Regions from separate parts of the Tardiphaga sp. 42S5 genome, predicted to be linked through region 2. Evidence: predicted binding sites of a transcription regulator. Region 2 holds the regulator's gene; the other holds the start of a gene.

Region 1 (3,275 bases), 640 kb from region 2:
CGCCGGGATCGCCGCGCGCCGATTCCGGCAGCACTGCGCGGCCGAAGCCGAGTTTTGCAGCCTCTTTCAGCCGTGCCGAGGTCTGCGCCACCGGGCGCACCGCGCCGGACAGCGAGATTTCGCCGAAATAGACCGCGTCGGTGGGCAGCGGCGCATTGCATAGCGACGACACCAGCGCTGCGGCCGCGGCCATGTCGGCGGCCGGCTCGTTGATCCGCAATCCGCCGGCGACGTTGAAATAGACGTCGTAGCCCGACAGCTTGACCCCGCAATGGGCCTCCAGCACGGCCAGCACCATAGAAAGCCGGGAGGAATCCCAACCCACCACGGCGCGGCGCGGCGTGCCGAGCGTGGTCGGCGCAACCAGAGCCTGCAGTTCCACCAGCACCGGGCGGGTGCCCTCCATGCCGGCGAAGACGGCGGTGCCCGGCGAGCCGAGATCGCGGTCGGACAGGAACAGCTCTGAGGGGTTGGAGACCTCGCGCAGGCCAAGCCCCGTCATCTCGAACACGCCGATCTCGTCGGTCGGGCCGAAGCGGTTCTTCACCGCGCGCAGGATACGGAACTGCTGCGAGCCTTCGCCTTCGAAGGACATCACGGCATCGACCATATGCTCGACCACACGGGGCCCGGCGATCTGGCCGTCCTTGGTGACATGGCCGACCAGGATGATGGTGGCGCCGGATTTCTTGGCGAAGCGAATGAGCGCCTGCGCCGAGGCGCGGACCTGGGTGACGGTGCCGGGCGCGGATTCCACCGTGTCGGTCCACATGGTCTGGATCGAGTCGATCACGATCAGCCGCGGCACCGTGCCTTCCGACAGCGTAGCGACAATATCCTCGACCGAGGTTTCGGAGGCGAGCTGCACCGAGGCGTCCGCGAGGCCCAAACGCGACGCGCGCAGCCGCACTTGCGCCACGGCCTCTTCGCCGGAGATGTAGACGACGCGGTGGCCGGCCCGCGCCATCAGGCTGGTGGCCTGCGTCAGCAAGGTCGATTTACCGATGCCGGGATCGCCGCCGATCAAGAGCACCGAGCCGCGCACGAAACCGCCGCCGGTGACGCGGTCGAGTTCGCCCATGCCCGAAGGAATACGCGGCGCGTCGTTGCTCTGGCCGGTCAGGCTTTCGAGATTGAAGGTTCGCCCCTTGCGTTTGGAGCGCGCGCTGACCGGAATCGTGGTGACGCCGGTGGTGTCCTCCTCGGCTAGCGAATTCCACTCGCCGCAGGCGTCGCACTTGCCCTGCCACTTGTTATAGGCGGCACCGCAGTTCTGGCAGACGAAGGAGAGGAGGTTCTTGGCCATTGGCGGAAGGAATCGCGGCTGTGGGTGTTTTTGGTTTGTTCTCTTGGTCTACGCGGTTGAACGGGGCATTTGCAAGTTTCTTCTCGAAGGGGTCGCCAGCCTCGCCGGGTGGGACGCATCGACCGGCACATGGGCAAGGTCTATTCGGTTGCCAAAATTCCGATGCGCGAGAACTGGTCGGCAATGTTGGCCTGGATCGCCTTTGCCGCAGCGATGCCGGAGGTGCAGCCTCTGCAATGGTCCTTCTTCAGCTTGGCGATTGCTTACGCTCGGTAGACGCGCCGCGAGCAGAATCCAGATGCAAGCAGTGGTGAGCAATCGAGGCTGCTCGACCTACCAGCTGAGCCGCAGTCCAGCGCTTCGCGAGTCCAATTTGTTCCGCGCAGGAGCTCGCGTGGGAACTGCCATGCGACGAATCCTTCATTAACCTCCGCCCGATAGCCTCACCGCAGTGACGTCAGCGTGAGGTGTGCCGTGCGTATTTTGATGATCGTGCTGGGTGCAGCGACGCTGGCGACGCCGGTACTTGCCTCTGACTACCGTGATGTGCGCTATCGCGCCGGCACCGCGCGCTATCCCATCACGATGGATACCGGCATTCGCGCGCCGCCGCCGCTTTACTATGTGGAAGCGCCGCCGCGTTATGTGCGGGATCTGAGAACGGGCGAACCGGGCCAATGGGTGGTTCGCCAACCGAGTGTGTTCGACCAACTCTTCGGGCTGCCCCGCGACGGTTATTAAGATAGTCCGCAGAGACCGGTTGATCTCACGCTGCGCTGGGCTGTGAATCCGAACGCAGCGCAATGTGTCTGCCTTGGCATCCTGATAGTTGCCGTCATCAATTCTTAAGCACGTTCATCAAGGTAAATATCAGGACCGCGTTGACCGGTGGTGGTGCTTGGCTAAGTGTCGCGCATCAGAGCGATACGAACTCATTTCAAACAAGCTCGCCACGGGGTCTCATCATGACAAAATTGATTGCTGCTGCGATGTTCGCCACTGTCGCCGGAATGGCGATGCCCGGTGTTGCCTCGGCCGGCTGCTATAATTGCTACGCGCCACCGCCGCCGTGCCAGACCTGCTATCAGCAGCAGGTGGTGCCGCCGCAGTATCGTACGGTCGAAGAGACGGTCATGGTTGCTCCCGGTCGCACCGTCGCGCGCCGCACGCCGGCGCAGTACGAGACGGTGATGGTGCCGAAGACCGTGATGGTTGCGCCTGCGCGCGTCGATTACGAGCGCATCCCGGCACAATATGCCACCCAGCAGCGCGTCCAGATGGTCGCTCCGGCGCAGGTTTATTACGCACCGGTGCAGCAGGGCTGCTCGACCTGCAATCGCGGCTTCAGCTTCGGCTCAAGCTACGGATACGGCTACTAAGCCGCGGATAGCTCAGATTTTCAGGACTGCAATCGGCCGCCTCAGGGCGGCCGATTTGCGTTTGGGGGAGGCCGCCGGTGGCGGCGGCGGTCATCTCCCTGCCGTGATGACCCCTGCGCGCACCTTGCCGTCGGCGGCGCTGTTTCCAAATGAAGCTGCCGCATTGCGGCCGAATTCGGCGAGCGGGACGGGCCGACCGAACAGAAAGCCCTGGACGAGGTCTACGCCTGCAGCCCGCAGATATTCAAATTGCTCTTCGGTCTCGACGCCCTCGGCCGTCGTTGCGATGCCAAGACCATGGGCCAGCGCAAGCACCGAGGATACCACCGCTGCGCAATCGCGGCGGTTGGGAGCGCCTTGCGCGAAAGACTTGTCGATCTTGATCCGATCGAACGGGAAATTGGTCAGATAACTTGCCGTCGAATAACCAATGCCAAAATCATCGAGCGCCATGGAGATGCCGAGATTCTTGAGCTGCCGTATCGTCCCCAGATGCGCCGTCGCGTTCTCAAGAAGAGCCGTCTCCGTAATTTCCAACTCAAGCCGTTCAGGCGCAAGACCCGTCTCCATCAGAGTATCCAGCATGACGT
Region 2 (3,275 bases):
TCAGAGACCGGCGCAAGAACCTGCGCAGCAAACGGTTCCCGCATCTCGTCGCCACGCAAGGCGGCGAGGTCGTCGGCTATGCCTATGTGGTGCTGTTCCGCAAGCGACCGGCCTATCGCTACACGGTCAAGCATTCGATCTATATCCACCACGGACATGTCGGCCGGGGCATCGGCCGGCTGTTGATGCGCGAGTTGATCGATGTCTGCGCGGCGGCCGGCTTCCGGCAGATCATCGGCTATATCGATGCCGACAACACGGCCTCGCTCGGCTTGCATGAGAGCTTCGGCTTTGCCCGCGTCGGCTTGCTGCCCGGCGTCGCCTATCGCTCCGGCCGCTGGGCCGACACGATCATGGTTCAGCGCTCGCTGGCGACCGGCTCCACGACTCCGCCGCCGCCCATTGGGCGCGTGACGTCCGCGTAGCCCAAGCGACCGCGGAAGCATTTTCCATGTCCGTCGAGGATCGACGACTGGTGAGGAACAGCCTCCTCAAACCTCGCTCAACGTGCGTTCTGTTGACGGCAAATTAAGCATTGCAGAACACATATGGAACATATAGTGTTCGTTCATGATTTGTTTCGAGATTCTGTGGCTTTGAGTAGTTTGAGAGTGCCCGAACTCGCGCAACCGATCTTCGAACGATCGTCTCTGGATTGAGGCTCACCGTTCGAAGGCCCTTTGAAACGCACGCGGCGGCCGACACCGTCAACTGAGGATGGCTTCAGATGCTCACGCGCAAACAATACGAACTCCTGCGATTCATCGATCAACGGCTGAAGGAAGCCGGCGTCCCACCGTCCTTCGACGAGATGAAGGATGCGCTCGACCTGCGCTCGAAGTCCGGCATCCATCGTCTGATCACGGCGCTGGAAGAACGCGGCTTCATACGCCGTCTGCCCAACCGCGCCCGTGCCATCGAAGTCATCAAGCTGCCAGAGCTCGGCGCGCCGGTCACCGGCGGCACCGGGCGCCGCGGCTTCACGCCCAGCGTCATCGAAGGCACGCTTGGCAAGGTGCGTTCGGCCGCCAGCATCGCCAGCAACAGCGGTGATGATGACAATGGCCGCACGGTTGCTATCCCGGTCATGGGCCGGATCGCGGCCGGTACGCCGATCGAGGCGCTGCAGACCCGTAGCCACACCATCAGCATGCCCGCCGACATGCTCGGTTCCGGCGAACATTACGCGCTCGAAGTGCGCGGCGATTCCATGCAGGACGCCGGCATTCTCGACGGCGACACCGTGCTGATCCAGCGCAACGAGAGCGCCGACACCGGCGACATCGTGGTGGCCCTGATCGACGACGAGGAAGCCACGTTGAAGCGCTTCCGCCGCCGCGGCGCGTCGATCGCGCTGGAGCCTGCGAATGACGCCTACGAGGTCCGTATCCTGCCACCCAACCGGGTGCGCATTCAGGGCAAGCTGATCGGCCTGTATCGCCGCTACTGAGATTTGCGCCTCGGCGGATTACTGATCTTCGGGTTGAAGATCGGTTTCCGCCGGCGTCGCATCCACCGGCCGGTTTTGCGGTGGACGACTGTTCTGGATCAGATCTTGCTGGGGCTCATCGGGAATTGCGCGCGACCACGGACGGTCCAGGCCCCGTGGCCGCACGGCATCGATGGTAAAGCCGTTTGCGGTTCGCTGCAGGCTCACCGCACCATTTCGTTGCAAGCGATCCTGATCGATCACCAGCGCCCTGCAATCCCTCGGCGATTGTCTCGTCGTGACGATCAGCGCCGCTTTCTCGCAATCATCTGTGAAGGCGTCCGGCTGTAAAACCAGCGCCACCAAAGCGCCATCGGCCAGCGGCGTGATGCATCCGTCGCGGTCGCAGGACACACCGTGGCTGACGGAGGCATCGGTCGGCAGACGCGCATCGGCATCGCCGGCGAGCCACTCTTTCAGCAGAAATGTATCCTTGGCGCTGCGCATCACGTGGAGATGCCCGTCCCTGCTCCGCACCGCGACACTGTGACCATCACCCGAGATCAGGACATCCGGCTGCTTCACCAGCAACGCCCAGACAATCGAGAGCACCAGCACGCCAGCCCCCGCGAAGCGCAACGGCGTGCGCAGCAATCCGAGCACGATGATGCCGATACTGGCTGATATCAGCGGTCCGATGCCAAAGGCCGGCATCCGGCCGATGGCGCCGGGCAAGGCTGCCACCCATTGCGTGACCACAATCATCCACTGGATGCCGACATCCATCAGCCGCCAGAACACACCGTCAAAGCCGAACGGCATGGCCACCAAACCGAGAATGCCCGCCGGCATCACCAGCGCCGAGACCACCGGCATCGCCAGGAGATTGGCGACAACGCCATAAGGCGTGACGCGATGGAAATGAAACGCGGCATAGGGCGTGGTGGCGAGGCCCGCGACCAGCGAAGCCAGTACGAGCATCGCGATCTCGCGTCCGCCCCATAGCGCCACGCGCGCGGTCGCGGAATGATCGGGCGAGGCAAACAGCGCGGGCATGCCTATCTGCACCAATGCGACCAGCCCCAGCGTCGCCGCGAATGACATCTGAAAACTCGGATGCACCAACGCTTCCGGCGCCACGATCAGCACAACCATTGCTGCCACCGCCAGGGTGCGGAACGTCACCGCCCGGCGATCGACCATGACTGCAATCAGCACGACGGCCGTCATGAAAAACGATCTCTGCGTCGCGACTTCAGCACCTGACAACAGCAGGTAGAACAGTGCTGCGAATAACGCCGCAGCCGCTGCGACTTTCTTGATCGGGAATGTCACCGTCAGGACAGGGATCAGTGCCAGCAGTGCGCGTATCGCAAAGAACACCACGCCGGCGACAACGGCCATGTGATAGCCGGAGATCGACAACACATGACCGAGGCCGGAGATGAACATCGCATCATTGACGTCAGCCGAAATCGCATCGCGGCGACCTGTGAGCAGTGCCGTGGCAATGGCGCGACTATCGCCCGAGAGCACGGTGCGGATCCGCGCGTCGATGGCGTCGCGTAGCCCCTGCATGGTCGCCGAATAGCGTAACGCCACACTCGGCTGTATCGGCGGGTCGACCGCCTTGATGCCGCCCATCACAAAACCGGACGCGCCGATCCCTTGAAAGTACAGATCGCGGCCGAAGTCGTAGCTACCCGGCCGGAGCGGCGACAGCGGCGGCTGCAGCCTTGCCTTCAATTCGACGAAGCTGCCGACGGCAGGCGCCGTGCCCTTCTTCACCGACAGCCGCACACGGGTCAGCTTCGGTGCGGCGCGCGGGCTGTCCATCGTGGCAACG

Evidence for each region. The regulator LexA, encoded in region 2, represses DNA repair genes until DNA is damaged. The targets are predictions, from matches to a motif close to TGTTCNNNNTGTGTTCNG.
Region 1: a site for LexA is predicted at 1,332-1,349, ahead of radA (DNA repair protein RadA). Genes of this name have one in related genera too.

The regions. Positions count from the first base shown of each region.
Region 1 covers NZ_CP139027.1:4,428,536-4,431,810, reverse strand. Annotated here, with positions in the region: gene radA (DNA repair protein RadA) at 1-1,306, opposite strand, end outside; gene SFY93_RS20645 (hypothetical protein) at 1,436-1,582, shown strand; gene SFY93_RS20640 (hypothetical protein) at 1,781-2,047, shown strand; gene SFY93_RS20635 (hypothetical protein) at 2,323-2,685, shown strand; gene SFY93_RS20630 (bifunctional diguanylate cyclase/phosphodiesterase) at 2,776-3,275, opposite strand, start outside.
Region 2 covers NZ_CP139027.1:3,784,210-3,787,484, reverse strand. Annotated here, with positions in the region: gene SFY93_RS17510 (GNAT family N-acetyltransferase) at 1-425, shown strand, start outside; gene lexA (transcriptional repressor LexA) at 728-1,450, shown strand; gene SFY93_RS17500 (ComEC/Rec2 family competence protein) at 1,469-3,275, opposite strand, start outside.